3 regions of the Microbacterium sp. AR7-10 genome follow, and region 2 is predicted to be linked to each of the others. Evidence: predicted binding sites of a transcription regulator. Region 2 holds the regulator's gene; each other region holds the start of a gene.

Evidence for each region. The regulator LexA, encoded in region 2, represses DNA repair genes until DNA is damaged. The targets are predictions, from matches to a motif close to TCGAACANNTGTTCGA.
Region 1: BFN01_RS06250 (HNH endonuclease signature motif containing protein) is a predicted target of LexA. The motif match lies at 5,460-5,475, and genes of this name have one in related genera.
Region 3: BFN01_RS10865 (HNH endonuclease signature motif containing protein) is a predicted target of LexA. The motif match lies at 4,491-4,506, and genes of this name have one in related genera.

What each region holds. Positions count from the first base shown of each region.
Region 1 covers NZ_MJIR01000049.1:1,468-11,989, reverse strand. Annotated here, with positions in the region: gene BFN01_RS06270 (DEAD/DEAH box helicase) at 37-1,557, shown strand; gene BFN01_RS06265 (PHP domain-containing protein) at 1,613-2,488, opposite strand; gene BFN01_RS06260 (endonuclease/exonuclease/phosphatase family protein) at 2,543-3,568, shown strand; gene BFN01_RS06255 (aminopeptidase P family protein) at 3,653-5,074, shown strand; gene BFN01_RS06250 (HNH endonuclease signature motif containing protein) at 5,505-6,989, shown strand; gene BFN01_RS06245 (alpha/beta family hydrolase) at 7,191-7,868, opposite strand; gene BFN01_RS06240 (hypothetical protein) at 7,868-8,275, opposite strand; gene BFN01_RS06235 (general stress protein) at 8,272-9,144, opposite strand; gene BFN01_RS06230 (magnesium transporter) at 9,221-10,480, shown strand; gene BFN01_RS06225 (DUF1003 domain-containing protein) at 10,480-10,522, shown strand, end outside.
Region 2 covers NZ_MJIR01000063.1:4,673-15,194, forward strand. Annotated here, with positions in the region: gene ftsX (permease-like cell division protein FtsX) at 1-254, shown strand, start outside; gene smpB (SsrA-binding protein SmpB) at 314-790, shown strand; gene BFN01_RS08825 (prolyl oligopeptidase family serine peptidase) at 794-2,647, opposite strand; gene BFN01_RS08830 (methylenetetrahydrofolate reductase) at 2,766-3,716, shown strand; gene metE (5-methyltetrahydropteroyltriglutamate--homocysteine S-methyltransferase) at 3,713-6,025, shown strand; gene lexA (transcriptional repressor LexA) at 6,096-6,782, opposite strand; gene BFN01_RS08845 (LysM peptidoglycan-binding domain-containing protein) at 7,088-7,480, shown strand; gene BFN01_RS08850 (histidinol-phosphate transaminase) at 7,526-8,617, shown strand; gene hisB (imidazoleglycerol-phosphate dehydratase HisB) at 8,614-9,216, shown strand; gene hisH (imidazole glycerol phosphate synthase subunit HisH) at 9,213-9,845, shown strand; gene BFN01_RS08865 (AAA family ATPase) at 9,906-10,522, opposite strand, start outside.
Region 3 covers NZ_MJIR01000077.1:435-10,956, reverse strand. Annotated here, with positions in the region: gene metG (methionine--tRNA ligase) at 1-466, opposite strand, end outside; gene rsmI (16S rRNA (cytidine(1402)-2'-O)-methyltransferase) at 572-1,393, opposite strand; gene BFN01_RS10870 (dolichyl-phosphate-mannose--protein mannosyltransferase) at 1,455-3,026, shown strand; gene BFN01_RS10865 (HNH endonuclease signature motif containing protein) at 3,127-4,461, opposite strand; gene BFN01_RS10860 (amidase) at 4,657-6,138, opposite strand; gene BFN01_RS10855 (5-oxoprolinase subunit PxpA) at 6,170-6,931, opposite strand; gene BFN01_RS10850 (LysR family transcriptional regulator) at 7,078-7,959, shown strand; gene BFN01_RS10845 (DUF808 domain-containing protein) at 8,066-9,001, opposite strand; gene BFN01_RS10840 (amino acid permease) at 9,087-10,496, opposite strand.

The sequences.
Region 1 (10,522 bases), on a different contig from region 2:
TACGCCGCGCTCGCGCCGGACAGGCAAGAGAACACTGTGACTTCATTCGCTGATCTGGGAATCGATCAGGACATCATCGACGCGCTCGCCGCGAAGGGGATCGTCGATGCGTTCCCCATCCAGGAGCAGACCATTCCGCTCGGCCTTCCGGGCCAGGACATCATCGGCCAGGCCAAGACCGGAACGGGCAAGACGTTCGGCTTCGGCATCCCCGTGGTGCAGCGGCTCGGCCAGAACCCCGAGCACGGCGTCAAGGCGCTCATCGTGGTGCCCACCCGCGAGCTGGCCGTGCAGGTCTACGAGGACATGGACCTGCTCACGTCGAACCGCTCCACCAGTGTGGTCGCGATCTACGGCGGCAAGGCATACGAGGGCCAGATCGACCAGCTGAAGGCCGGCGCGCAGATCGTCGTCGGCACGCCAGGGCGTCTCATCGACCTGGCCAACCAGCGGCTGCTCGACCTCTCGAACGCGACCGAGGTCGTGCTCGACGAGGCGGACAAGATGCTCGACCTCGGGTTCCTCGCCGACATCGAGAAGATCTTCTCGAAGGTTCCGCCCGTGCGGCACACCCAGCTGTTCTCGGCGACCATGCCCGGTCCCATCGTGGCGCTGGCGCGCCGGTTCATGTCGAACCCGATCCACATCCGCGCCACCGATCCGGATGAGGGCCTGACGCAGGCGAACATCAAGCACATCGTCTACCGGGCGCACTCGCTCGACAAGGACGAGATCATCGCCCGCATCCTGCAGGCCGAAGGCCGGGGCAAGACCGTCATCTTCACCCGCACCAAGCGCGCCGCCCAGAAGCTCGTCGACGAGCTCGGCGACCGGGGCTTCAACGTCGGCGGCGTGCACGGCGACATGGGCCAGGAGCAGCGCGAGCGCTCGATGGCGGCGTTCAAGGCCGGCAAGCGCGACGTGCTGGTCGCCACCGACGTCGCCGCCCGCGGCATCGACGTGGACGACGTCACGCACGTCATCAACCACACCATCCCCGACGAGGACAAGACCTACCTGCACCGCGCCGGCCGCACCGGCCGCGCGGGCAAGACGGGCATCGCCGTCACCTTCGTCGACTGGGACGACCTGCACAAGTGGGCTCTGATCAACCGCGCGCTGGAGTTCGGCCAGCCCGAGCCCGTCGAGACCTATTCGTCGAGCCCGCACCTGTACAGCGACCTGAACATCCCCGAGGGCACCAAGGGACGCTTGGTGACCGCACCGAAGGCCGAGAAGCCGGCGTCGGAGCGTCGTCAGCGTCAGCCGCAGAAGGCAGCGGAAGCCGCCGCCGAGGGCACCGACGAGGGTGCGACCAAGCGGCGCCGTCGCCGCCGTCGCAGCTCGGAGGGCGACAAGGTCGGCTCCACCTTCGCCGAGGGCGCGGAGAGCACCGAGCAGCAGGCATCCGGCTCCTCGTCGCCCGCAGAACGCGAGGCGGACGGGGCGGGCACGCACGACGGCGACGCGACCGGCGAGCACCGCGACGGCAAGCCGGCGCCGCAGCGTCGTCGCCGTCGTCGGCGCAGCGGCGGTGCGGCCCCCAGCGGCGCCTGACCCCTCACGCTCATCGAGGCCTCTCCTGCTCAGCGGGAGGGGCCTCGATCGCGTCTCAGGGGGTGCGGGGCGATGCGCCGCTCGCGCGCTCGACGATGCGGGCGACCATCTCGTCTGAGGTGGTGTTCTCCCCGGGGCGGTTGGGTTTGCCCGCGCCGTGGTAGTCGCTGGATCCGGTGACGATGAGGTCGTGACGCGCGGCGATCTGACGCAGCCGGCGCTTGCCCTCGGCGGTGTTCTCGCGGTGATCCACCTCGAAGCCGGCGAGCCCCTCGTCGATCAGCCGCTCGATGTACGTCAGCGGCATCATCCGGTCGCGTCCTGCCGTGACGGGATGCGCGATCACGGCCACTCCCCCGGCGCGCGTGATCAGACGCACCGCCGCCAGCGGGTCGGGTGCATAGTGCGGCTCGTAGTAGCCCTCGCGCGGATGCAGGATGCCCTCGAACGCCTCCGTGCGGTCCCGGACGATGCCCCGCGCGACGAGCGCGTCGGCGATGTGCGGACGGCCCACCGTGGCATCCGGGGTCGTCTGCGCCAGCACGTCGTCCCAGCCGAGGTCGTAGTCGCGACCGATGCTGCGCACGATCCGCTCCGCGCGACCGACCCGGTCGCTGCGGATGCGATCGGTCTCGGCGACGAGGTCGGGGTCGTCGGGATCGAAGAGGTACCCGAGCACGTGGACGCTGCGCCACTCGTGCTTGGCCGAGAGCTCCATGCCGGGCAGGAACGTCATGCCCAGCGAGACCGCGGCATCCCCAGCCTCCTGCCAGCCGGTCGTGCGGTCGTGGTCGGTGAGGGCGGCGGTGCGGATGCCGTGGCCGTGCGCTTGACGCATCACCACGGCCGGCGGCTCGGTGCCGTCGGAGTGATTGGAGTGCAGATGCAGGTCGCTCGGTCCCGGAGGGCGGGTGGAGGGGCCTGACGTCATCCTCCGAGGGTACCGCCAGCGATGACGCAGACGTCTCCTCTAGGATTTCGGACGATGCTACGACTCGTCGGAATCCTCCTCACGGTGCTGTTCGCCATCGCGACGGCGGTTCTCGTGTGGCCGCAGTTCTTCCATCTCGAGCTCACCTTCCCGATCACTCAGATCATCGCCTCCCGCATCGCGCTCGCGGTCGCCTTCCTGGTGGTCGCCCTGGTCGCCGCCCTGCTGCTCCTGGCGAGGCCGCTGCGCGGCTTCGCGGCTTCGATCCTCGTCGTGGCGCTGGTCGGAGCCGGCTCGATCGGCGTGATCGGGGCCACTCGGGGATACGGCTCGGATGCCCTGCCGCAGAAGACCGATGAGGCGGTGCGCGTGCTCACATGGAACACCGCGGGCGCCGCCGTGTCAGCCGACACGATCGCCGGTGTCATCGCCGACCAGCAGATCGACGTCGTGTCGCTGCCCGAGACCGCGGAGGAGGTCGGCGAGCAGATCGCGATCATGATGCGCGATGCCGGACGCCCGATGTGGGTGCACCACGTCAACATCCAGCCCGACGTGCCGGACGGGCCGCAGGCCTGGCAGACGACGATCCTGATCTCGGCCGACCTCGGCGAGTACTCGGTGATCGACTCGTCGCTGGACGGATCGAGCCACACCGGATCGGTGCCGAGCGCCGTGGCGATGCCCGTCGACGGCACAGGTCCCACCATCGTGGCCGTGCATGCCGTGGCGCCTCGCCAGGGCGACATGTCGCAGTGGCGGTCGGACCTGGAGTGGATCGCCGACCAGTGCCCGGAAGGCGAGTTCATCCTCGCGGGGGACTTCAACGCGACGCTCGACCACATGGCATCGTTCGGCATCGACGGCGGCACCATGGGCCGTTGCATCGACGCCGCTGCGAGCACCGGCAACGGCATGGTCGGCACGTGGCCGGCGAGCCTGCCGCATCTGGCCGGCGCACCCATCGACCACATCATGTCGAGCCCGGAATGGCAGGCGACCGGAACGCTCGTGCTCGAGGACGCGGGCGGCAGCGACCATCGGGCGATCGTCGCTCAGCTGGAGCCGGCGGGTCGGTAACCGGTAACCGGGCGGCATGCGTCGCGCGTCCGCCGGGGCGCTGCGGCAGGGTGCCGTGTCGGCGACGAGTGACACAATGGATGCATGACCAGCGCAGACACCGACGCCGCCGTCGAGACCCCCGCCGAGGCTGTCGCAGCGGAGAAGAACCCCCGCAAGCAGCCGTTCCCCCGTGGATTCCGCGAGACGATCTCGACCGGATGGGCCGAACGCCCTGAGTCCATGCCCGCCCCGCGCGCCCAGGCGGCGTACGCCGCGGCCCGTCGCGCGAAGGTCTCGGCTGCCTTCCCCGGAGAGCGCCTGGTCGTACCGGCCGGATCGTTCAAGCAGCGCAGCAACGACACCGACTACCCGTTCCGCGCACACTCCGCCTTCGTCCACCTCACGGGGTGGGCGAACGAATCCGAGCCCGACTCGCTGCTCGTCTTCGAGCCGACCGAGAACGGACACGAGGTCACGCTGTACTTCCGCGAGCGTGCCGACCGCACCACCAGCGAGTTCTACTCGGATGCCACGATCGGCGAGTTCTGGATCGGGCCGCGCCCCTCGCTCGCAGGCGTCGCCGCAGACCTCGACGTCGCGACCGCCCACGTGGATTCGTTCGTCGCCGGGGATGACGACCTCGTCGTCGACGTCGACGAGGAGCTCACCCGCTTCGTCTCGGAGCTGCGCCTGGTCAAGGACGAGTTCGAGATCGCCGAGATGCGGCATGCGGTCGCGGTCACGGCATCCGGGTTCGACGACATCATCCGCGACTTCGACCGCGCGATCGCGCACCCCCGAGGCGAGCGCATCGTCGAGGGTGTGTTCCACCAGCGGGCTCGCAGCGACGGGCACTGGGAGGGCTACGACACGATCGCCGCCTCCGGCCATCACGCCTGCTACCTGCACTGGACGCGCAACGACGGCGCCGTCGTGCCGGGAGACCTGATCCTCATCGACGCCGGTGTCGAGGTCGACAGCCAGTACACCGCCGACATCACCCGCACCCTGCCGGTGAACGGCACGTTCTCAGACGTGCAGCGCCGCGTGTACGAGGTCGTGCTCGAGGCCGCGGACGCCGCGTTCGCCGTCGCTAAGCCCGGAGTGCGCTTCCGCGCGCTGCACGAAGCCGCGATGGACGTGATCGCGCGCCGCACCGCGGAGTGGGGCCTGCTGCCCGTCTCCGCAGAGGAGGCTCTGGATGCCGACAACGGCGGCCAGCACCGCCGTTACATGGTGCACGGCACCTCGCACCACCTCGGCATCGATGTGCACGACTGCGCGCAGGCGCGCCGCGAGATGTACTACGACGGGGTGCTCGAAGAGGGCATGGTCTTCACCATCGAACCGGGTCTGTACTTCCAGATCGACGACCTGACCGTGCCGGAGGAGCTGCGCGGCATCGGCGTGCGCATCGAGGACGACATCCTGATGACCGCGGACGGCGCCGAGAACCTGTCGGCCGACATCCCCCGCACGGTCGAGGACGTCGAGGCGTGGATCGCGCGGCTGCGGAAGAGCTGAGCCGCTGAGCGCGGTTCTCAGAGTCCATCTCGGTGCTCGTGCTGATCACCTGGCTGTTCGTGCGCGCGATCGTGCGCACGGCGCTGTAGGCGGTCGGCTGGGGGTGCTGCACGCGCTCAAGGCGCATACGAAGAGGCCGCAATCGGTCAGGTCGGGACGGGGCGCGATGCCACCAGCAGATCTGTCCAACAGCTGAGGTCGCCGGCTGCAGGCACCTTCGTATCGCCTGTAGCCGTCGTGGATCGACCTTCCTGCGACCTCACCCGCCATCATGCTCTTGCGTTGCGGGCCAGCCGGTCGACCGCTGCGCTCACGGGATGTTCACGCGGATCCGGCAGTACCGCCTTTCGTTATCTCTTCGTGATCTTCCGGACGCGATTATCGATCGAATTCTTGTTCGAATGTCGGTGGTCGCTCGCACAATTGAGTCATGGCCCTCTTCACCGACATCGACGCTCAGGTCGCGGTTCTGCGCGACCTGTTCGGCGCAGATGCGGATGTGCAGGATCTGTCGGCGCGGATGTCGTCGTTGCCGGGCGAGAAGCTGGTCGAGGCGCTGGGCGCGGCGGCGGCGCTGGTGCGCGCGGCGGAGCGGATCGGGATCGTCGGCGCGGGCATCGTCGCCGCCCGGTCCACGCGCGAGGCGGGGCAGGACGGGCTGGCGCAGTCCCGCGGTCACCGCTCTCCCGCAGCGCTCGTGCAGGAGCTCACCGGAAGCAGCCATGCCGATGCGCAGCGGCAGGTGCGGCTGGGCCAGTCCATCCTCGACAGCGACGTCCCCGCTGCGGCGGAGGGGAATGAGACGTCGTGGAGCGGCCACGACGCCGTCCCTGTGCTCTCTGACACGACGCCTCCCCGGATGCCCTGGCATGCGCCGCTGTCGACGGCGCTGCTGCAGGGGCGTCTCTCCCCGGCGCAGCAGGATGCGATCCAGCGCGGCCTCGGCCAGCCGACCGACGACTCCGACGACACGCACGCCGCCTGGACGGCAGCGGCAGAGCAGCTCATCGCCGACGCCGGCTGCCGCACCGTCGAAGAGCTTCGCATCCAAGCCCGCGCGATCAGGGACCAGCTCGACCCCGAGGGCGCTGCGCGCCGGTTCGCAGAGCGGTACGATCGGCGCAGCTTCCGCACCTGGATCGACGCCGACGGACGCGAGCGCGGGCACATCGAGTTCGAAGACGAAGGCGCCGCCTGGATGAGAGCGATCCGTGACGCGGGTCTGCGCCCACGTCGCGGGGGCCCGCGGTTCGTCGACTCCGACGAGGCGAACAATGCTCGAGATCTCGCCGCCGACTCTCGGACCAACGATCAGCTGTTCTACGACCTGCTCATCGATCTGCTTCGCGCGGGTTCTCTCGCCGACGCGAAAGACGTCTTCGGCGCACGCCAGGCCGGAGTGCGCCTCGTGCAGGTGCAGGCCGGCGACGGCACCCCGACCAGCGCGCGCACCGAGGACTACGGCATGCCGTTTCCGTTCGCCAGCATCCAGCAGCACGTGTGCGAGAGCGGGACCGTGCAGGTCACCATCGATTCCCGCGGCAATCCGCTCGACGTGGGCCGAGAACACCGACTCTTCACTCCCCCGCAGCGCATCGCGCTCGCCATCCGAGACGGCGGATGCCGCTGGCGAGGCTGTGACCGCCCCGCATCGTACGGTGAAGCCCATCACATCGACGAATGGCATGCCGACCGGGGTCGCACCGATATCGACCGTGGCATCCTGCTCTGCAGACATCACCATATGCAGCTGCATCACGGCGGATGGCGCATCACTCGAGAAGGGAAAGGCGAGTTCCTGCTGCATCCGCCCGGCGGAGAACCGGCCATCCCCCTGCGTGCACGCGCAGCACTCGTCGCAGCCTGGGCCGGAATCGACCCTCCGCCCCGGCGCTTCCGACCCGCGATCGCGTGAGATAGTGCGACGGGGCGGGATGCTGCACCGCCGACGACGTCGGCGACATGGTGGGCCTCAGGTGAGCGCCACCGGCCGAGCAGGACTCGCCACCCTCCCCGCTCTGCTTCCGAACGAAGCCGAGCTGCGTCGACAGCCACGGCGAACCTGACGCCGACAGGCCATCTGCCAACCACAGCTCGATGTGATGGAGCCCGATGCTCACCTTGGCGCGTGCCGTCGCTCGACCTCGTCGATGAACGCCACCACCAACGGCGCCAGTTCCGCGCCGATGACGTCAGCCGGCCGCTTGGCGCCCTTCACCTCGAACGAGTGCCCACCGCCGTCGATCCACGCGATCCTGGCATCCGGACACGACGCCACCGCTTCCTCAAGCTGCGCCAGCGGCTGCACGAACGGATCGTTCGTACCCTCCACAAACAGCTGGGGCGGACGCACGGCAGGCAGGTGCTCGACCCTCAGCTTCTCCGGCTTGCCGGGCGGATGCAGGGGGTAGCCGAGATACACGAGCCCGTCCACCTTCAGCCCGTCCGCGACAGCCATCGACGCCATCCTGCCGCCGTACGACTTGCCGCATGCCCAGATCGCAGCATCGGGACGCTCGGAACGAATCGACGTCACCACCGCGCGCCAGGTCAGCACAGCGTGCGCGGCCGGCCCTGGCATCCGCCGGCCCGCCTCGACATAGGGGAAGTTGAAGCGCACCGTCGTGAATCCGGCGTCCCGCAGCGCCGCGGCGAAACCGACCAGGAACGGATGATCCATGCCCGCACCGGCTCCGTGCGCGATCGCGACGACACCGCGCGACTCGCCATCCGGCTCCTCCCACGCTGTCGACACCGTCACCGATCCCGCCGGCAGCGGCACCTCGACCGCCATCAGGCGCTCCTCACGAATGGAAGGCGCACGATCTGACCGCGACGCGCGCGCCGCAGGGCGACCAGCACCACCACGAGATGCACGACGCACACCATCACATACAGCAGAAGCGGGATGCCCTGCGGAAGGAGACCCGACGCCGGAGCACTCGGCTGCGTCAACCGCACCAGCCCGACAATCAACTGCAGAAGAAGCAACGCGGTCGACACGATCAGGAACAGCCGTCCCCACGAGCGGGCGAGAGCGGCGTTCTGCTTCGCCACCGGGCCCTGCCGCGACAGCGAGTCATGGGCCGCGATCATGCCGCCGCCGGCGGCCAAGGGCCCGAGGAACGGAACCGGCAGCAGCACGAGCAGACCCAGCGCCCACGCCGAAGCGCCCGTCGCCCGGCCGCTCGAGCCCGTCATCGCGGGTCGGTCGGATTCGACAGGTCGCTGCCCGCGGCGGGCTTCGGGGCGGACCCGGGGTCGGCCCCCTCGATGCCGGGCTCCGCACCCGGAAGCGGCGGCTTGGGCGGAACGACCGGACCGCCGGTCGTTCCCGGAGCCGGGTCCGGGGCAGGAGCGGGATCCGGGACCGGATCCGGAGCAGGAGCGGGATCGGCGACGGGCTGCGGCGACGGAGAGGCGGGTCCGGCCGGCGTCGACGGACCGGACTCGTCCGCCGGGCCGGCAGAACCGCCCTGCCCTGCCGAACCGCCCTGACCTGCCGAACCGCCCTGGCCAGCCGAGCCACCCTGACCTGCCGGCGGAACGCGCTCGCCGTACCGCGGCGGCTCGCTGAGGTCGACCGGCGGACGCACGCTCTGCGCGCGCTCCGGACCCACGACGCCCCGCGCCTTGGTCAGCGACGCGGGCTGCACCCGCACCTCGTAGTGATCGGCCAGCATCTGCATCATGCTCGCGAAATCACGACGGCGACGCACGATCGAGTACGTCACCAGACTCATGATCATGCCGAGCGCGACACCGATGAGCAGGAACCCGAGGAAGAGCGAGATCGGGGCATCCGGCGTGCCGAACAGCATGACGGCCGACAGCAGCAGACCGATCAGCACGCCGTTGGTCGCGCCCGACCGCGCGGCGGCTGCGTATCCGAGCTTGCCGGTCACGCGCTCGACCGTGCGCACGCCCTCGCCGACGATGGCGATGTCACGCGCAGGCACCTCTCCTGCGATCAGCTTCGAGACGATCTTCTGGGCGGCCTCGTAGTCCTTCGTCGAGGCGATCACCTCGCCGAGGTCGGTGCCTTTTCCCGGTCGATTCAGCATGCTCATCCGGCCATTGTCCCATCGACCCCTGTGCGCCGTCACCCGCCGGGCCGTCAGCGCACTCGCGGACTACGCTTGAGCCGTGAGCACACAACGGGTCTTCGTCGCACGTCTGGCAGGATGCGCCGTCTTCGACCCCGTGGGCGATCGCCTCGGCAAGGTGCGAGACGTCGTCATCGTGTACCGCAAGACGGCCTCGCCGCGTGTGATCGGCCTCGTCATCGAGATCCCCGGACGCCGCCACGTCTTCCTCTCGATCGGACGCGTGACCTCGATCCGCGCGGGTCAGGTCATCAGCACCGGCCTCATCAACGTGCGCCGCTTCCAGCCGCGACCCGGCGAGGTGCGCGTCGTCGCCGAGTTCCTCGGCCGGCGGGTCAGCCTCACCGACGGCGGTGGCACGGCGGTCGTCGAGGACGTCGCGATCGAGCAGGACCGCCACGGGGAATGGGGCATCACCCAGCTGTTCCTGCGCAAGGCGAAGACCAGCGCATCGCCGTTCGCGAAGGGGCCGACGACGTTCGCCGCGTGGAACGAGGTCGCCGAGCTGCGTGAGCCGGGGCGGGCGCAGTCCGCCGAGCAGCTCGTCGCGACCTACTCCGAGCTGCACGCGGCCGACCTCGCCACCACCCTGCTCGACCTCCCGCAGGAGCGGCGGATCGAGGTGGCCGAAGAGCTGCCGGACGAGCGGCTCGCCGACGCGCTCGAGGAGATGCCCGAAGACGACCAGGTCGGCATCCTCGATCGTCTCGGCGACGAGCGCGCCGCCGACGTGCTCGACGAGATGGACCCCGACGACGCGGCCGACCTGCTCGCCCAGATGTCTCCCGAGCGGCTCGAGCACCTGCTCGCCCTGATGGATCCGGAGGAGGCCGAGGACGTCCGGATGCTGCTGCGCTACGGCGCGGACACCGCCGGCGGCCTGATGACGCCTGAGCCGATCATCCTGTCGGCCGACGCGACGGTCGCCGAAGCGCTGGCCCTCATCCGTCGCCACGAGCTGCACCCCGCCCTCGCCGCGGCGGTGTTCGTCACGCTTCCGCCGTTCGAGACGCCGACCGGGCGTCTGCTCGGCGTCGTGCACTTCCAGAAGATGCTCCGCTATCCCCCGCACGAACGGCTGGGCGCGATCCTCGATGAGTCCGTCGAGCCGGTCGCCGTCACCGCGTCGGCGGCGGAGGTCGCGCGCATGCTCGCCAGCTACGACCTCGTCTCGCTTCCCGTCATCGACAGCGCGCATCGCCTGGTCGGCGCGATCAGCGTCGACGACGTGCTCGACTACCTGCTGCCCGACGACTGGCGCACCCACGACGCCGACGAGTCGACGGCGGGCACCCGATGATGGCGCGTCCCTCGCGCACCGCGCGACTGGACACCCCGGGCA
Region 2 (10,522 bases):
ATCGATCGATCCAGACGCCGTTCGTGCTCGAGGGCGTCTTCGCCGCGTTCCTCGGATCGGTGTTCGCCAGCGCGGCTGTGCTGGCGGGAGTGAAGTTCGGCGTCGAGGGATACCTCGCCGAGCGGGTGCCGTTCATGCGCCCGCTGGTCGACATGCAGGACGCCGTCTTCGTCGTGCCCGTGCTCATCGGCATCGGCGTCGTGCTGGCGGCCCTGTCGGCCGGCTTCGCGATCCGGCGGTGGCTGCGCACCTGACCCGTCGAGGGGTGCGGTAACCGATAGGGTTGAGGGCTGTCTGTCGTCAGGAGAAGAACATGCCCAGGGAACGCGGGGAGAAGGTCGTCGCGACCAACCGACGCGCGCGTCACGATTACAACCTCGAGAAGTCATACGAGGCGGGTCTGGTGCTCACCGGCACCGAGGTCAAGTCCCTGCGCCAGGGGCGCGCGAACCTCAGCGACGGCTACGCGTACGTGAAGGGCGGTGAAGCTTTCCTCGACGCGGTGCACATCCCGGAGTACTCCCAGGGGCACTGGACGAACCACTCCGCCAAGCGCATCCGCAAGCTGCTGCTGCACAAGGACGAGATCCGCAAGCTCGAGCACGCCGTCTCCGCGGGCGGCTACACCCTCATCCCGCTGAAGCTGTACTTCTCGGACGGCCGCGCGAAGGTCGAGATCGCACTCGCGAAGGGCAAGAAGGAGTACGACAAGCGGCAGACCCTGCGCGAGCGCCAGGACACGCGCGAGGCCGAGCGCGCCATGCGCCTGCGCAACCGCGTGGGGGAGTAGCGGCTACCGCGCGGCGTCGAACCCGAACGTCCGACCCAGGAAGCCCAGTTCGGCCTCGAGCGACGCGATGATGGTCTCCGCCGCGCGGAAGCCGTGGCCCTCGCCCTCGAACAGCAGGTACTCGTGCGGCACGCCCCTGGCGGCGAGGGCGTCGCGGATCGCCTCCGACTGCGAGGGCGGCACCACCCGGTCGTCCGAACCCTGCTGCAGCAGCACCGGCACGTCGATCCGGTCGGCGTGCGAGAGCGGCGACCGCTCGATGTACACGCTCTCCGCCTCGGGCAGCGGCCCGACCAGACCGTCGATGTAGTGCGCCTCGAAATCGTGGGTCTCGGCTGCCAGCATCCGCAGATCCGCCACGCCGTATCTCGAGATGCCCGCGGTGAAGGTGCCGCCGCGCACCAGCGCGCAGAGCACCGTCCACCCTCCGGCGGAGCCGCCGCGGATGGCGATGCGGGCGGGGTCGGCCAGACCCGATTCGGCCATGCCGCGTGCTGCGGCGATGACGTCGTCGACGTCGACGATGCCCCACTGCCCGTCGAGGCGCTCGCGGTAGGCGCGGCCGTAGCCCGTCGAGCCGCCGTAGTTCACGTCGAGCACGCCGATGCCGCGGCTGGTCCAGTACGCGTACGCCGTGGATGCCGCGCCCGAGACGTGCGCGGTGGGGCCGCCGTGCACCATGACGATGTACGGCGGCAGATCGCCCTCGGGCGCTGAGACGTCGGGGTTCGTCGGCGGATAGTCGAAGGCGTGCACCGGGCCGTGCGGACCGCGGAAGGTCACCGGGCGCGCGCGGGGGATCCACCGGGCATCCGCCGCGTCGCCCCCCGTGACGGTGGTGATGGTGCCGTCGTCCAGGTCGACGCACCACAGCCCCGCCCCGACCGCCCGCCCCGCGCCCGAGATGAGCACGCGAGCGCCGCGCGCGTCGTCGATGCTCGCGCCGGCCGTGATCGGCAGCGTGAGCAGCTCGATGGCGTCGCCGTCAGGGGAGATCAGCACGATCTCGTCGGCCCCGTTCGTGCGCACCGCCACGACACGGCCGTCGTCGAGAGGCTGGTACCAGCGGTTGCCGAGCACCCAGAGGCCGCCGCCCGTGTCGGCGTCGGCGGGTGCCACCGGCTTTGCGGTGTCGCCGACGCGCAGCCGCTGCAGGTTCCACCGGCCTGATGGATCATCGAGGTAGAGCAGCTCGTCGTCGCTCACCCACTCCGGCTGCAGGGCGGCACGGGTCGGCGTCGACGCGAGCGCGTCGCCGTCGACCGACGCCACGTGCAGCAGCGCCTGCTCCCAGGGCATCCGGACGGTGCTCCACTGCACCCAGGCGAGACGCTGTCCATCGGGTGAGAGGGCGGGATGCGCGACGAAGCCACTCGTCGAGACGAGGGTGCGCACAGCCGACTCGTCATCGGCCGCGGCGCCGTCGAGGGGGACCTCCACGATCGCGCGCACGTGCTGCTCGGGGCGAAGATCCTCCTGCACCGCGAGCAGCCGTCCTCGCTGCAGCCGCAGTCCGCCGTATGAAGGTCCGGCCGCGGTCAGCGGCTCGGGAGCGCCGCCGGGCGACATCCGGTGGATCCGCTGGTCTGCGCCGTGCACGAAGTACAGGGTGCCCTCGGCATCGGCGGTCCACGACCCGCCGCCGTACTCGTGCACGCGGGAACGCGCGTTCCACGGCGCGGGGAGGATCTGGTCGCCGCTCGAGCTGCGCACCGTCACCCGGCCGCCCTCGGCGGGAACGGATTCGCCCCACCACACCTCGTCGCCGACGAAGCGTGCTCCGTCGATGCGGGGGGATGCCTGCGCGATCATCTGAGCGGTGAACGGGGAGGGCCACGAGCCGTGCGGTGCGGTCATGCATCGAGCCTAGCCAGACCCGCAGGTGACACACGGCGTCACAGAGTGTGCGCCGCGGCGAGGGGCTGTCCTACCGTCTGAGAACACCCCGCAGACCGAGCCTCGAAGGAGAACCGCCGTGAGCAGCATCCCGTTCTCCTTCGAGCTGTATCCGCCGCGCACCGCCGAGAGCACCAGGGCGCTGCATGACACGATCGACCGGCTCGCCGAGGCGGGACCTGACTTCATCTCGGTCACCTACGGCGCGGGCGGCGCGACCGGCGGTCGCTCGCTCGAGGTGCTGCGATACATCCGCGCGCACACCGACACCGAGCCGCTCGCGCACCTCACGTGTGTGGGCAACACCTATGCGGGTGCCGCCCGTCTGATCCGCGAGTTCCTGGATGCCGGCGTGCTCAGCTTCCTCGCGCTGCGCGGCGACCCGCCCGCGGGTCAGAGCGAGGACGACGTGTTCCTCGGCGACCTCGAGAGCTCGGCTCAACTCGTGCAGCTGATCGACCGCGTGCAGGCGGAGCGGGCCCCGTACGAGGAGTCCCCGGTGCGCGGCAACCCCGGCGCCGTGCGCGTCGCGCCGCGCCGTCGGGTGAACATCGCCGTCGCCGCCTTCCCCAACGGCCACCCGCGCTCGGCGTACAGCAGCCAGCACGTCGACGCGCTGCTCGCGAAGCAGGCGGCCGGGGCGACGGTCGCGATCACGCAGCTGTTCTTCCACCCCGATCACTATCTCGCGTTCGTCGAACGCGCCCGCCGCGCCGGGGTGGCGATCCCGATCCTCCCCGGCATCATGCCGATCACCTCGCCCGCGCGTCTGGCGCGGGTGCTCGAGCTGACCGGCGAGGAGCTTCCGAGCGAGCTCGCCATCGAGCTCGAGGTCGAGCCGACCACCGAGGGGCGCCGCCGGATCGGCATCCGCTGGGCCGCCGACCTGATCCGCGCCGTCGTCGACGGCGGCGCGCCCGGTGTGCACCTGTACGCGTTCAACCAGCACGAGACCGTGCTCGACGTCCTCCGCCTCGCCGGGATCATCCCGCAGCGCCAGCTCTCCGCAGCATCGAAAGGAACACCATGACCGCTTTCCCCGCAGGGACGATCCTCGGCTACCCGCGCATCGGCCGGCGCCGCGAGCTGAAGAAGGCCGTCGAGTCCTTCTGGGCGGGCCGCTCCGACCAGACGGCTCTCGAGCGCACGGCCGCCGAGCTGCGCGCCACGACGCGTGCGCGTCTCGCCGAACTCGGTCTCGGCCGTGATGACTCGTCGATCCCCGAGTCGTTCTCGTTCTACGACCAGGTGCTCGACGCCGCCGTCACCGTGGGTGCGATCCCGACGCGCTTCGACGACCTCCGTGACGCCGACGGCAGCATCGGACTCGGCGCCTACTTCACCGTCGCCCGAGGCGAGGGCGATCGCGCACCGCTCGAGATGACCAAGTGGTTCGACTCGAACTACCACTACCTCGTCCCCGAGATCGGCCCCGAGACGGTCTTCTCCCTCGCCAGCGAGCACCTCGTGCAGCAGGTCGCGGAGGCCGCGGCCGCCGGATACGTCACCCGCCCGGTGGTCGTCGGACCGGTCACCCTGCTCGCCCTGGCGAAGGCGTCGGATGACGCGCCCGAGGGCTTCGATCCGCTCAGCCGCCTCGAGGACGTGCTGCCGGTCTACGCCGAGCTGCTCGCCAAGCTGAAGGCAGCCGGCGCCGCGTGGGTGCAGCTCGACGAGCCGGCGCTGGTGAGCGAGTCGCTGCCGGTCGGCACCGCCGCGCTCGCCGACGCCGCCGCCCGCGCCCTCGCCGTGCTCGGCGGCGCCGGCGAGCGACCGCAGATCTTCGTGGCCGCGCCCTACGCCGCTCTCGGCACGACGCTCGACGTGCTGGCGACCGCACCCGTCGAGGCCATCGGCATCGACCTGGTCCGCGGCGAGGTGCCCGCAGCGCTCCCCGCGCTCGAGGGCAAGACCCTCGTCGGCGGCGTCATCGACGGACACAACATCTGGCGCGGCGACCTCGACGCGGCGTTCGCGAAGCTCGAGGCGCTGCGCGACCTCGGGGCGTCCCACATCTCGGCGTCCACCTCGACCTCGCTGCTGCACGTGCCGCACGACGTCGACGACGAGACGGCGCTGGACCCGCGTCTCGTCTCCTGGCTCGCCTTCGCCGACCAGAAGGTCGGCCAGGTCGTCACCCTCGCCGAAGGACTGGCCCAGGGGCGGGATGCCATCACCGACGCGCTGGATGCCGCGTCCGCGGCCCTCGCCGACCGGCATGACGCACCCGGCGTGCGCGACGGAGCCGTGCGCGGCCATGAGGTCTCCGAGACGGAGTTCTCGCGCGTCTCGTATGCCGAGCGCGAGAGCGCGCAGCAGGCGCTGAACCTGCCGGCGCTGCCGCTGACGACGATCGGCTCGTTCCCGCAGACCGGCGACATCCGCAGGGCTCGTGCGCAGTTCCTGCGCGGCGAGCTGCCCGCCGACGACTACGACGACTTCCTGCGCCGGGAGATCGACCAGGTCGTCGCCCTGCAGGAGGAGCTGGGCCTCGACGTGCTCGTGCACGGCGAGCCGGAGCGCAACGACATGGTGCAGTACTTCGCCGAGCACCTCGACGGGTTCGCCGTCACCCAGCACGGCTGGGTGCAGTCGTACGGCTCGCGCGCCACCCGGCCCTCGATCCTCTGGGGAGACGTGTCGCGCCCTGCGCCGATCACCGTCTCGTGGGCGTCGTACGCGCAGTCGCTGAGCGCGAAGCCGGTCAAGGGCATGCTCACCGGCCCCGTGACGATCCTGGCCTGGTCGTTCGTGCGCGACGACCAGCCGCTCGGCGAGACGGCCAACCAGGTCGCGCTCGCCCTGCGCGACGAGATCACCGACCTCGAGGCCGCCGGAATCGCGATCATCCAGGTCGACGAGCCGGCGCTGCGCGAGCTGCTGCCGCTGAAGGCGGCCGATCAGGCGGACTACCTCGACTGGTCGGTGCGCTCGTTCCGGCTCGCGACCGGCGGCGCCGCCGCCGGAACGCAGATCCACACGCACCTCTGCTACTCGGAGTTCGGTGTCGTGATCGACGCGATCCGCGCCCTCGACGCCGACGTCACCTCGATCGAGGCCGCGCGCAGCCGCATGGAGGTCGTCGCCGACATCGCGCGATTCGGCTTCGACCACGGTGTCGGCCCCGGCGTCTACGACATCCACTCGCCGCGTGTGCCCAGCGTCGAGGAGATCGAGGCGCTGCTGTGTCGCGCCGTCGACGAGCTGCCGCTGCGCCAGCTGTGGGTGAACCCCGACTGCGGCCTGAAGACCCGTGCGTACGAGGAGACGGTGGAGTCGCTGCGCAACATCGTCGAGGCGACCAGGCGCGTCCGCGAGGACGTCGCGGTCACCGTCTGAGCACCGCCCACGACGAAGAGGCGCCCCTTCCCGACCGGGAAGGGGCGCCTCTTCGTTCGCGAGGGCTCGCTCAGACCGAGCGCAGCACCGCCACGACCTTTCCGAGCACGACCGCCTCGTCGCCGAGGATGGGCTCGAAAGCCGAGTTGCGCGGCAGCAGCCAGGTGTGCCCGTCTCGGCGGCGGAAGGTCTTCACCGTCGCCTCCCCGTCGATCATGGCGGCGACGATCTCGCCGTTCTCGGCGTTGTTCTGCGTGCGCACGACCACCCAGTCGCCGTCGCAGATCGCCGCATCGATCATCGACTCTCCGTTGACCTTCAGCATGAACAGGTCGCCCTTGCCGACGAGCTGCCTCGGCAGCGGGAAGATCTCCTCCACCTGCTGGTCTGCCGTGATCGGCACGCCGGCGGCGATCTGACCGACGAGCGGCACCAGCGCGGCATCGCCGACCGACGGGGCGGTGTCTGCGGGGTTCTCGGCTCCGCTGCCGGGCAGATCGATCAGCACCTCCATGGCGCGGGTCTTGCCCGGGTCGCGGCGGAGGTAGCCGCTCAGCTCGAGCTGCCCGAGCTGGTGGGTGACGCTCGAGAGTGACTTCAGCCCCACCGCGTCGCCGATCTCGCGCATGCTCGGCGGGTAGCCGTGACGCGCGATCGAGCTCTGGATCACCTCGAGGATCGCCATCTGCTTGGGGCTCAGGCTCTTGCGGCGCCGCGTGCGGGGAGCCTCGGCTGCGGTCTCGGGGTTGTCGCTCATGGGTGCTCCTTCATGCCCTCACACGGTGCAGATCCGCGTCTTCGCGGGGATGCGGTTCGAATGTCGGTGGCCCATGGTGGGCTGACTTCATCGAAACCGTATCCGAGTTCGCTCGGAAAACGGAAGATCTGTTCGAGCGTGTCGCAGAACCGCGGGCGCTGTATTCGAAGAATTCTTGACAGATGTTCGATATCGAAGATAGATTCGGAACGTAGCTTCGCATCCGGCATCCCCGGCCGGATGCCGGATGCGAAAGCTGCACCACTTCCGCCCGATGGGCGGAGGAGAGCGAAGAGGAGCATCGCATGAGCACCATCAGCATCCAGGCCCCCCTGACCGCGTCGGTCACGGCCGCTGCCCGGCGTTCTGTCCCGACCCGGCTGCGCCTCACCGTGCGCGGTCGTCGTCTGCTCGCCACCCTCGCCGCCGCGCCGGTCATCGCCGGCATCGCGGTCTCTCTGCTGGCCGGCGGCTCCGCCATCGCGTCCGGCCAGAGCGCACCCGTCGCGTTCGAGACGGTGACGGTGCTGCCCGGTGACACCCTCTGGTCGATCGCCGCTGAGGCCGCTCCCGGCTCCGACCCGCGCGAGGTCATCGATGACATCAGGCGTCTCAACAACCTCCCCTCCGGCATGATCCAGGCGGGTGCGTCGATCGCGATCCCGACCGCCTACTCCGAGACCGCGCCCGCCGAGTGAGAGTGCGCCGTCATCCGAGGCGGTGGGTGCGATGCGCGGCCTACGATGGAGCATGTGACATCCCTCGATGAGCTGCCCCTCCGCGACGATCTGCGCGGGCTCACGCCGTACGGCGCCCCGCAGGCGCCGCTTCCCGTCGCTCTGAACGTCAACGAGAACACGCATCCGGTTCCCGACGAGGTCGCCAGCGACATCCTCGACGACGTCGCCCTCGCCCTGCGCGATGTCAACCGCTACCCGGACCGCGAGTTCACCGCGCTGCGGGAAGGGTTCGCCGAGTACCTCGGTCACGGTCTCACGGCCGAGCAGATCTGGGCTGGCAACGGCTCGAACGAGGTGCTGCAGCACATCATGCAGGCCTTCGCCGGCCCCGGCCGCACGGCGTTCGGGTTCGCACCCACCTACTCGATGTACCCGCTGATCACGCAGGGCACCGGCGCACGGTGGGTCGCCGGCACGCGCCACGACGACTTCACCATCGACCCCGACGATGCCGCCAGACAGGTCGCCGAGGCCGACCCGGACGTCATCCTGCTGTGCACCCCGAACAACCCGACCGGCACGCCGCTGGGACTCGACGTCATCGAGGCCGTCTATGAGGCGGCCCGCGGTGTCGTGGTCGTCGACGAGGCGTATCAGGAGTTCGCCCCGCATGACGCGCCCTCCGCGCTGAGCCTGCTGCACGGTCGCCCGCGTCTCGCGGTGTCGCGCACGATGAGCAAGGCCTTCGCCTTCGCCGGAGCTCGGGTCGGGTACCTGGCCGCCGATCCGGCGTTCATCGACGCGCTGCGGCTCGTGCGCCTGCCGTACCACCTCAGCGCCCTCACGCAGGCCGCCGCCGTCGCGGCGCTGCGCAACTCCGCCACCATGCTGCGCATGGTCGATGAGATCGTCGAGCAGCGCGAGCGCATCTCGGCCACGCTCGAGGCCCTCGGGTACCGGCCGCACGCTTCGTGGTCGAACTTCGTCCTGTTCGGCGGAGTGGACGACCCCCAGGCCCTGTGGCGCGCACTGTACGACCGCGGAGTGCTCATCCGCGATGTCGGCATCCCGCATCACCTCCGGGTCTCCGCAGGCACCGAGGCCGAGACCACCGCATTCCTGGAAGCCCTCGCGTCGATTGGACCGTCAGCATGACCGAACGCACCGCCCGCCGCACCCGCAGCACCTCCGAGTCGACCGTCGAGGTCGTCGTCGACCTCGACGGCACCGGTCGCAGCGACATCGACACGAGCGTGCCGTTCTTCGACCACATGCTGACGGCCTTCGCCAAGCACTCGCTCACCGACCTCACCGTGCGCGCCACGGGAGACACGCACATCGACGCGCATCACACCGTCGAGGACATCTCGATCGTGCTCGGCCAGGCGATCCGCGAGGCACTGGGCGACAAGGCGGGCATCTCGCGCTACGGCGACGCCATGGTGCCTCTCGATGAGGCTCTCGCCCAAGCCGTGGTCGACATCTCCGGCCGCCCGTTCCTCGTGCACGACGGAGAGCCGGCCGGCTTCGAGTTCCACCTCATCGGCGGGCACTTCACCGGATCGCTCGTGCGCCACGTGTTCGAGGCGATCACCTTCAACGCCGGGCTCACCGTGCACGTGCGCGTGATCGGCGGACGCGACCCGCACCACATCGCCGAGGCCGAGTTCAAGGCATTCGCCCGTGCGTTCCGTCAGGCCAAGGCGCTCGACCCGCTCGTCGAGGGCATCCCCTCGACCAAGGGTGCGCTGTGACCACGCGCCGCGTCGTCGTCTTCGACTACGAGTCGGGCAACGTGCACTCGGCCGTCAAGGCGCTGGCCGCCGCGGGCGCCGAGGTGGAGCTCACTCGCGATCGCGACAGAGCGCTGGAGGCAGACGGCCTGCTCGTGCCCGGCGTCGGGGCCTTCGCCGCCGTGCGCGAGGCGCTGGTCGCACACGGCGGTGACGAGATCATCGACCGTCGCCTGGCCGGTGGGCGCCCGGTGCTCGGCATCTGCGTCGGCATGCAGGTGATGTTCGAACGCGGTGTCGAGCGCGGGCACCCCGCCGAGGGCCTGGGGGAGTGGCCGGGCACGGTCGCCGAGCTGCACGCCCCGGTGCTGCCGCACATGGGCTGGAACACCGTGGAGCCGGGGGAGGGCAGTGTGCTCTTCCGCGGCATCGAGCACGAGCGCTTCTACTTCCTGCACTCGTACGCCGCCACGTCGTGGGAGCTCGACGTCATCCCGCCGTTCCCGCAGCCCGCCGTGACGTGGGCGACCCACGGGGAGCGCTTCATCGCCGCGGTCGAGAACGGCCCGCTCTCCGCAACGCAGTTCCACCCCGAGAAGTCGGGACAGGCCGGCATCCGGCTGCTGCGCAACTGGGTCGAGTCGCTCTAGCGTCCGACGCGACCCGGAGCCCCGCACGGAGACCCGTGCGGGTGGTCCCGGTACGGGTGGTCAGAGGCCCCGCGCGACGGCTGCTCCCGCCGCCAGCCATGCGGTCTGGGAGGCCGGGGCGAGGGCGCCGAGGCGCAGGTGGCCGTCGACCATCTCATGATCGAACGGAATCGCGACCACCTCCCGTGCCAGGTCGCGGTAGCCGGTGACGACCTGGTCGACATCGGCCGGGGTCGCCTTGGGGTCCGCCTGAGTGACGACGACCACCGACTGACGGGCGAGCCGGGCGGATCGCTCGTCGCGGTCCTCGAGAGCCTCGAGCAGCAGCGCACCCGCCTCGGCGTGGTCGTCGCGCGTCGTGGTCGCCACGACGATCTGGTCGGCGTGGTCGATCATGCGCAGCCACATCGGGTCGGATTCGTCGTTCCCGGAGTCGATGATGATCAGCCGGTAGTACTTCGCCGCCACGGCGTGGATCGCGTCGATGTCTGCGGAGCGCAGCCGGTTCTCCTGAGCGAGCCGCATCGGCTTCGAGCGCAGCACGTCGTACTTCTCCCGCGCCTGGTGGTGCACGAAATGCGCGAGATCCGCCGACTGCGCGCCCGCGCCCAGCAGCCGATCGGCCTCGGGGAGCAGCTCGAACAGCGTGCGGTCGTGCGGGCCGGTGTCGGTGCGCC
Region 3 (10,522 bases), on a different contig from region 2:
CGCAGACCTTCAGTCCCTCGAACGGGCCGGTGCCGTCGACGATCTCGGACTCGGGCTTGAACTCCTCACAGCCCACGCAGTACAGCGCCTCGTACTCGCCCGCGTAGATGTAGCCCGCGTCGTAGAGCTTCTGGAAGAACACCTGCACGTTCTTCTCGTGCCGCTCCTGCGTGGTGCGGATGAAGTCGTCGTTCGCCACGTCGAGGGTCGTCAGCAGCGGGAACCAGCTCTCGCCGACCAGCTTGTCGACCCACTCCTGCGGAGTGACGTTGTTCGCCGCCGCTGCGCGCAGCATCTTCTGACCGTGCTCGTCGGTGCCGGTGAGCATCCACGCGTCATCACCCGCCTGGCGGTGCCAGCGCGACAGCGTGTCGACGGCCACCGTCGTGTACCCGTGCCCGATGTGCGGCACGTCGGACGGGTAGTAGATGGGTGTGGTGATGTAGAAGGACTCGCCTGCGGGCATGCTCACGATTGTAGGCCGGAACGGTGCCGTGTTCTGATTCGTGACCTGGGGCGGATGCCGCCGAGCTGCCCCGGTCGGGAGAACGCTCCCTTCCCGGACCTCGCGTCACGCGCTTCGGGCGGCGAGCGCGGACTGGTAGAGGTCGCGGGAGCCGAGTCCGGTCGCGGCGGCGACCTCGGCGCACGCCTCTTTGAGGCGGATCCCGGATGCCACGAGGGCCTGCACCTGTGCGAGCGCGTCGTCGGCGGACACGGCGACCGGAGCCGAACCCTCGACGACCACGACGATCTCGCCCTTCACGCCCTGCTCGGCCCAGCCGACGAGTTCGGATGGCGTGCCGCGGCGCACCTCCTCGTACAGCTTCGTCAGCTCGCGGCAGACGGCGATCCGCCGCCCGGCGCCGAAGGCCGCGCCCATGTCGGCGAGCGACGACGCGAGCCGCGACGGCGACTCGAAGAACACCATGGTGCGCCGCTCGCTCGCCAGCGCGGTCAGCACCGAGCGGCGCTCCCCCGGCTTGCGCGGCAGGAAGCCCTCGAAGGTGAATCGGTCGGTGGGCAGGCCCGAGATCGCGAGGGCCATGAGCACGGCGCTCGGGCCGGGGATCGCGGTGACGGTCACACCGCGTTCGACGGCGGCTGCGACCAGGCCGTAACCGGGGTCGCTGACCGCGGGCATCCCCGCGTCGCTGACGACCACGATGTCGTGCTGCTCGGCGAGCTCGGCGAGCTCGGCCGCCTTGTGCTTCTCGTTGTGGTCGTGCAGCGCGATCAGACGCGGGCGGTTCTCGATCTTCAGCGCCTGCAGCAGACGCTGGGTGGTGCGGGTGTCCTCCGCGACCACGATCTCGGCATTGCCGAGCACCTCGATCAGGCGGCGGGACGCATCGCCGAGATTGCCGATCGGAGTGGCGGCGAGGATGATCACCCGACCAGCTTAGGCGGGTGGCGTCGACCGTTCCGAAGCGCCGATTGCCTAGGCTGAACAGGTGACCCTCCCCGCGCCCCCGACGCCGCCGCCTGCGGCGACGCGCGGGGAGCGACTCGCCGTGTGGGGCACAGCGGATCCGGCTCGCGTGCGAGTGCTGGGCTGGCTCGCCCCGCTGCTGGTCACGCTGCTCGCCGCGGTGTTGCGCCTGACGAATCTGGGGCATCCGCACGAGATCATGTTCGACGAGACCTACTACGTCAAGGACGCGTGGTCGCTGTGGAACCTCGGCTACGAGGGCAAGTGGGGCGACGGCGCCGACGAGCAGCTGCCCCGCGGCGACGACTCCGCGATGCAGACGGCGGGGTCGTATGTCGTGCATCCGCCGCTCGGGAAGTGGATCATCGCGCTCGGCATGGCTCTGATGGGTCCGGGCTCGAGCGCCGGCTGGCGACTCACGACCGCGATCCTCGGATCTCTGACGGTGCTCGTGCTCTATCTCGTCGCCCTGCGCCTGACCCGCTCGCGGGTGCTCGCGACCATCGCCGCCGGTCTGCTCGCCATCGACGGTCTCGGCATCGTGATGAGCCGGATCGCGCTGCTCGACGGCGTTCTCACCTTCTTCATCCTGCTCGGCGTCCTGTTCGTGCTGCTCGACCGCGATCGCTCCCTGCCGCTGCTCGATGCGAGGATCGCGGCCCGGCGCCGAGCGGATGCCGACGGGGCGCGCGTCAGGCTGGTGGGTCCGGTGCTGTGGTCGCGGCCCTGGCTGGTCGCGGCCGGGGTGTCGCTGGGGGCGGCATCGGCCGTGAAGTGGTCGGGCCTGTACGCCCTGGCCGTCTTCGGCCTGTACGTCGTCATCACCGACGCCCTGGCCCGGCGCCGGGCGGGCATCCCGCTGTGGCCGAGCGATGCGGTACTGCGGCAGGGACCCGTCTCGTTCCTGCTGATGGTCGGCCCGGCGATGCTGACCTACCTCGTCTCGTGGTCCGGGTGGCTGGTCACCTCCGGCGGCTATGACCGCGGGGCGGATGCCAATCCGCTGGCCGCGCTGTGGAAGTACCACGCGTCGATGTACGGGTTCCACATCGGCCTGTCCAGCCCACACTCCTATGCGAGCCCGGCGTGGCAGTGGCCGCTGCTGCTGCGCCCGACAGCGATCTGGGTCGGCTCGGACCCGACGGACTGCGGAGCGGATCACTGCATCGCCGTGATCTCGTCGGTGCCGAACCCGCTGATCTGGTACGGCGGAGTGGCCGCGGCCCTGTTTCTGCTGTATCGCTTCGTCCGGGGTCTCATCGAGCGCCGCCCTGTCGGCCCGATGCACACGATCGCGCTGGTCGGCCTCGTCGCGACCTACGTGCCGTGGCTGCTCGTGCCGAGCCGCACGATCTTCCAGTTCTATACGATCGTCATGGTGCCGTTCCTCATCCTCGCGCTGGTGGTGACGCTGCGCGAGCTCGCCGGACGCCCCTCCGATCCTCCGCATCGACGGACGGCAGGCCGGCGGACGGTTGCCGTCTACCTCGTGGTGGTGGTTCTCGTCTCGGCGTTCTTCTACCCGGTGTGGACGGGCATGAGCGTGCCGTATCCGTTCTGGCTCATCCACAACTGGCTGCCGGGCTGGATCTGACCCGAGCGCGTCGTCGCCCGGCCCGGTGCCATTCGCGCCCGGGGTCCCACCAGGACGGGCCTCGGATCTCGGGAACACCACCGCGCATGCGCACCTGCCACTAGGACAGGTGCAGTGTGCGGTGATGGTGCCAGCACAGTGCCACCCCGTTATCGGTATGCGTGGCGCCACCCGCTGCGTGCTCGGTGACGTGATGTATCTCGCACCACGTCGCCGGGATCGTGCAGCCGGGAATGACGCATCCCCCGTCGCGAGCGATGATCGCTCGTCGCTGCAGCGCGTTGAAGACACGACCGGAGGTGCCGAGCGAGACGATCCGGCCGCGATCGTCGAACAGCACCCGCTGGATGCCGCCGGCGCAGCCCACCTGCGCCGCGACGCGGATCGGCACGCCCATGTCGACGCCGTCGCCGCCTTCGACGTGCGCCCACCCTGACCCTTCGGCGTAGTCCGCGGCATCGACGGTGATCACCAGGGTCGGTGCCGATCCCCCGAGGTCGGGCAGCTCGCCGCCTCGTGCGGCCGCACTGAGGATGGTCGCGAGAGCGTCATGCATCTTCTGCACGCGCGTGCGCGGGTCGATCGGATCGAGCCCGTCGTCCGGGTCCGGTTGGGAGTCGACGAAGTGCACGCCCTGCGGCGCGAGCACGCCCTGGACACGAGGATTCAGCAGACTATCGGTGAGTCTGGCCAGCTGCGCGGCCACCTCCGGCAGCAGTTCGCCGCGCAGCGGCACCCGTCCATCGCGCAGCCGACCGATCCAAAGCCCCCGAGCACGTGATGCGGCGTCGTCCGTCGGCTCAGCCCCGTCGGGGTCGAGGTAGGCGGCGAGCACCTGCGCGAACTGCGCCAGCTCTGCGGGGGTGGGCGCGGGCGAATCCGACGCCGGGGCGCCCTCCCCATCCGCGTCGCGGCCCTGTACGCGCCGCCGCGCGAATGATGCGATCTGCCGGTCGACCTCGACCAGCGCTTCCGGCGCCACGCGACCCCTGCTCGCCTCGAGCGGAGCCGTGGCGGCGAGGAACCCATCGAGCCCGATCGTCGCTTCGGCGAGCGCCTTTCGCAGCTCGTCGTAGCGCGACGGGAGCAACTCGCCGTCGGTGATGCCGCGCACCTGAGCGGTGAGACCCGCGGCCTTCGCCAACCGCGCGGCGCTCTTCGCGTCCGTTCGCAGCACCATCTGCAGCAGATCGGCCGGGCGATCGCAGCCGTACGACGTCGTCATCCGCTCTCCGCGCAGACCCTCGGACCGCTGACGCACCTGCACCGTAGCCGCGACCTGCAGCGCATCGTTCGATCGAAGCACCCGACCGCTCGCCTCCAGCAGACGCATCACCTCTGCGTCGGGCAGGTCGGCGATGACCGACAGCGCGTCGCCGACTGCCGCGGCGAAGTCCGCCTGCAGCTGTTCGAGTCGATCGATGACGCCGTCCATACCTTCATTGAACTGAGGGCCACCGACATTCGAACATTGTTTCGCATACAGGGGTGCGACGAGTGTTGCGCGCGCTGCACCTGGCGGTCAGTGGTCTGGATGAAGCGCAGGACGATGCACCTTGAAACGAGACTCACCGGTGTTCTTCACCGCGCAGGCGACGAAGAACACCGGTGAGGGCCGGCGCCGAACTCGTTACAGCTCGGGCGCGCGCCGATGCTGGGACGCGCGCTCGTATCCAGCGGCCCAGCGGAACAGATCCGCCTCACGATGGGGACGACCGACCAGTTCGACACCGACGGGCACCTCGTCCACGGTGAAGCCCGCAGGAACTGTGACCGAGGGCAGCAGAGCCTGTGAGGCGATGAGGGTGTTGGTGGGGAAGGTCAGCACAGTCCACTCCTGACGCTCATCATTCGAAGGAGCTGGGACGCGAGTGGTCGGATAAGTGAGCGCGTCGAGATCGTGGCGCTCCATCACGTTCAGGATCGTACGGGTGAACTTGTCGCGCGCGACGTACCTTCCCGTGTAGTCGGGGTCGGATTCGGGGTCTTCCGGACCTGCGCTCACAGCCTCCAGCAGATCGAGTTCGGGGTGATACCTGCCGCTCTCCACGATGTCGGCGACCCGGAGATGGCTCAGCGTCGGCCGCTGGGTGAGGTAGAGGTCGATGTCGTGTCGCGAACATGCGACGTACTGGCTGGTGTCTGCGAGATGCGTGTCGAGGTCAGGGATCTCGACCTCGACGACCTCGGCGCCTGCCGCGCGCATGTCCGCTGCCGCCCGGCGGGCCAGCGTATTGACCTCTCGGCATCTCGCGTCACTCTCGTCGCCGAGCGCATTGGTCACGAGTCCGATTCGCGTGCCCGCGATGCTGCGGTCACCGAGCGAGGTCTGGTACCCCCGGGGAGGTCGAGACATGGTGGCCGACACCGAGAAGGCATCGCCTTCGTCGTAACCCGCGATCACGTCGAAGACCGCCACGGCGTCTTCCACGGTGCGCGCCAGCGGGCCGACGGTGTCCTGGAACTCGACGAGGAAGCCGGTGCCGGTGCGGGGCACCACACCGGGGGTCGAGCGAACCCCGACGAGATTGCAGAACGAGGCGGGCAGGCGAACCGATCCGCCGCAGTCCGTGCCCAACGCGACGGTGGCGAGGTTCGCCGCGACGGCCGCCGCAGAGCCTGAGCTCGAGCCGCCCGGGTCATGACTGAGCCGATGCGGATTGAGCGTCTCTCCGCTGACTGAAGAATAGGAGAACCACGAGGACGCGAAATCCGGCAACGTGGTCTTCGCGATGATGACGGCGCCCGCATCCCTGAGCCGGGCGACGGCGACCGCGTCCTTCTCGGGACGGTGGCCCTTGAGCGCCTCACTGCCGCAGGTGGTGTCCATGTCCACGGTGTCGATATTGTCCTTCACCGCGACGACGACGCCGTGCAGCGGCCCGGCCAGCTGGCCTGATTCCGCCAGCTCGCGGTCGAGCTCGTCAGCGCGCGCCAGCGCGCTGTCGCTGACGGCGACGATCGAGTTGAGGCTCGGACCGGAGCGGTCCAGCATCTCGATACGGCGCAGGTACTCCTCCACGACGGCCCGCACGGTGGTGGTTCCCGTCTGGTACGCCTCGAGAAGCTCTCGGATCGTGATCTCTTCAACGGATGGGGATACGGACATCATCGGCCCTCTCTCATGTTCTCTCGTATTCGGTTCAAGCGAAGGTGCGAACATCGACTCCGACGCGGTCGAGTGCCACGCGCACGGCGGTGGCCAACGCAACGGCTCCGGGTGTGTCGCTGTGGATGCAGATCGAGTCGAAGACGATCGGCACGCTGGCCCCGGAGGTGGTCTGCACCGTGCCTTCCGCGCACGCCTGCTCGATCTTCGCGACGACGGCTTCCGGCTGCAGCGACCCGACGTCCCTGGTGAAGACGATCTGTCCGTCATCGCCGTAGAGCCGGTCCGCGTACAGTTCGCGGACCGCCGGGTGCCCACGTTCAGACGCCACCTGGTCGAGCACGCTGCCTGCCATGGTCAGGATGGGCAGGTCGGCGTCTGCCTCATCGAGCGCATCCACGAGCGCGCGGGCGAACGCCTCGTCGCGAGCCGCGTGCATGTACAGAGCTCCGTGCAGCTTGACGTGCTGCAGTCGCGCACCTCGTCGCTCCACCAGAGCCCGAACCGCGCCCAGCTGGTAGAGCACGTCGCACACCAGCTCTTCAGCTGAAGCGTCGATGTGGCGGCGCCCGAAGCCGACGAGGTCTCGGAAGCCCGGATGCGCCCCGATCCCCACGCCGTGCTCTTGCGCGAGCAGGGTCACCCGGTCGATCGTGGCCGGGTCACCGGCGTGAAAGCCGGCGGCGAGGTTGATCGAGGACACGAGCGGCATGAGACGGGCATCCACGTCGCCCGCGAACGCCCATGCCCCGAATCCCTCGCCCATGTCGCTGTTGACATCGACCGTCTGCCTCATCAGCCGCCTCACTCCAGCTCTCTGCGCCACCGGCCGGCGGCGCTCTTCCTGACTCTACGGAGCGGAGGTTCACACAAAAAGAACCGATATCAGATGGTCATCCATCGATAGAACCGATACCTTGAGCATGAGAGACGAGGACGGCGATGGGTTTCACACTGCGACAGCTGCGGTACTTCGTCGCTGTCGCGGAGGCTGGAACCGTCAGCGCGGCAGCGCGTGAGCTGTTTGTGGCACAGAGCACGATCACCACCGCGGTACAGGAGGTCGAACATCGTCTGGGACACGCGGTGTTCGCACGGAGCGTCCGTGGCGTCGAACTGACCGATGCCGGGCGCTCCCTGCTTCCCCGCGCACGCCAGATCCTCGAGCTCGTCAGCGACGCCGAGACGTACACCGCGAGCGATGCCGAGCTGAGCGGCACCGTGCGCATCGGAGCCAGCTACACCGTGATGGGCTACTTCCTGCCACAGCACATCCAGAAGATCACGGCGCGCTTTCCTCGGGTGAGTTTCGAGTGGTATGAGCGGGATCGTGCCGCGATCGAGGCGTCGCTGATCGAGGGGCGTCTGGATCTCGGTCTGATGCTCACCTCGAACCTCCGCAGCGAGGGCCTCGACGCTGAGCCGCTCGCCCGATCGGCACGGCGTCTCTGGGTCGCGCCGACGCACCCGCTCGCCGACCGCAGTGATCTTCGCCTGTCGGATCTCCGCGGCCATCCATATGCCCTGCTCACCGTTGACGAAGCCGACATGACCACTCGCTCGTATTGGCCGGACCTGGGCCGCGAGGTCTTCCTCGCGACCTCGTCCCTCGAAGCCATCCGCAGCCTGGTGGGAAGCGGTTCCGCGATCACAATCCTGTCGGACATGGTCTATCGTCCGTGGTCGCTCGAGGGCTACCGGATCCAGCCGGTCGCCCTGGCGGATCCGCTACCAGACATGCAGGTCGGGATCGCGTGGGCGCGAGCGCAGCCCACGTCGGCAGCGATGGCGGCCATCCGGCAGTACTTCGCTACCACTGGATGACCGGTCGAGGCGGCTCGTCGCCGGGAGCTACCGGGGCGGCAGCGAGCGGCGGCTCGGCGGCACCCGCGCCACGCCGGCCGAGCGCACGGCGCCCGAACAGCGAAAGTCAGCCGACGGGGTGCCGCCCCGCGTGCGCGTCGCCGTGAACCCGGTGCGCCTCGTCGAATGTGGGGCGCTTGCCCAGCATCCGTCCGACGAGCAGCACCACGCCCACCACGACCAGGCCGACCAGCATGCCGGCCACGGCCGACATGACCGTGTTGCCCAGCCAGACGACGAAGCCGCCGAACGACGCGAGCAGCTCGTCGACCCCGTGCAGCAGGTCCGCCGGTGCATGCAGCCCGACCTCACCGAGGTTGACGACCACGAGGTGGCCACCCACCCACAGCATCGCCACGGTGCCGATGACGCTGATCACGCGGAACACGTGGGGCATCGACCGCACGATGCGCGTGCCGGCGTGCCGCACCTTACGCTCGGGGTTCTTGGCCATCCGCAGACCGATGTCGTCGATCTTGACCAGCAGCGCCACCGCCCCGTACACCACTGCGGTCATGAGCAGCGCGATCACGGCGAGCACGCCGAGCGTCTGCCAGATCCCGAGGTTCGGATCGAGACTCGCCAGCGAGATGAGCATGATCTCGGTCGAGAGGATCAGATCGGTGCGGATCGCGCCCCACACCAGTCGCCGCTCATCGCGCGCCCCCTCGTCGGCATGGCCGTGGGCGAACCCGAACCATTCGAGCACCTTCTCGGCGCCCTCGAAGCACAGGTATGTGCCGCCGATGACCAGCAGGTACGGCAGCACCCAGGGGGCGAACGCGGTCAGCACCAGGGCGATCGGGATGATGATGATGAACTTGTTCGCGATCGAGCCGAGGGCGATCTTCCCCACCACGGGAAGCTCGCGCGCCGGGGTGAGCCCCTGCACGTACTGCGGCGTGACAGCCGCGTCGTCGATCACGACGCCGGCCGCCTTGGCGGATGCCTTCATCGCAGCGCTCAGGATGTCGTCGACGACCGCCAGCAGACCAACCGACATTCGAGTCCTCCCCTGCGCGCGGTGTGCGCGCTCCGGCCTGCAACACTACTGTGCTCGTCAGGCGCTCGTGGTGCGGGTGCGCCCGCTACGACGTCTCCGTGCCTTCGGCGCGCGGCGCCGCACCGACCCGAGCGCGCCCGCGCGTCAGGCGAGCGAGACCGAGCAGCGCCGCGGTGAGCGCCAGCGTCAGCAGCAGCTGGACGCGCGCGGTCGGATCGATCATCGCCAGCGCGATGATCACCGCGAGCAGCACGAGCGCTGCCCACGACAGCCAGGGGAAGCCCCACATGCGCATCGGCATCGGCTGGCCGTCGCGGTCGGCGCGGCGCCGCAGGATGATCTGCGAGATCACCGTCGCCGTCCAGATCACGAGCACGGTCGATCCCACGATGTTCAGCAGCAGCCCGAGCACCGTCTCGGGGAAGGCCCAGTTGAGCACGACGGTGACGAAGCCGAACGCCACCGACGCGATCACCGCGGCGTAGGGCACCCCCCGGTCGCTGGTTCGGGTGACCGCGAGGGGCGCGAGTCCGCGCTCGCCGAGCGAGTAGGCCATGCGGGACGCGCCGTAGATGTTGGCGTTCATGGCCGACAGCAGCGCCATCACGACGATGAGCGACATGACCAGATCGACCCCGGGCACTTGCAGCGTGGCGAGCACGGCCGAGAACGGTCCCTCGAGCACCTCCGGCGAGTTCCACGGCAGCACCGCGATGATCACGAAGATCGAGCCGAGGTAGAACACGAGGATGCGCACCATGACCTCGCGCACGATCCGCCTGATGTTGCGGGCCGGGTCGTCGGACTCGGCCGCGGCGATCGCGACGACCTCGGTGCCGCCGAACGCGAACACGACGACCAGCAGCGCCGCGGCGATGCCGGCGATGCCGTGCGGCGCGAACCCGCCGTGCGCGACGAGGTTGCCGATACCGGTCCCCGGCACCCCCGGGATGAACCCCAGGATCGCGCACGCGCCGACGACGAGGAACGCGATGATGGCGAACACCTTGATCGCGGCGAACCAGAACTCGAAGCGTCCGTAGTTGCGCACGCCGAACAGGTTCACGGCGGTCAGTGCGGCGACGAAGATCAGCACCCACAGCCAGGCCGGGATGCCCGGCACCCACCCCTCGATGATCCCGGCGGCGCCGGTGGCTTCCGCGGCGATGACGACGACGAGCTGGATCCAGTACAGCCAGCCCACAGCGCTGCCGGCGCTGCGTCCCATCGCACGCTGCGCGAACGAGCTGAACGCGCCCGAGCTGGGTCGCGCGGCGACCATCTCGGCGAGCATCGCCATGACGAGGATGACGACCGTGCCGGCGAAGAGGTACGACACCAGCACCGCGGGCCCGGCGATGCCGATGGCCTGCCCCGAGCCGACGAACAGTCCGGCACCGATCGCGCCGCCCAGGCCCATCATCGATATCTGCCGACGGGTGAGCCCGGGATGCAGCCCCTTCGTCGTCGACGTCGTCAGCGGCACCTCGGTCATCGTGAGACCTCCTCGTCCAGGCCGGG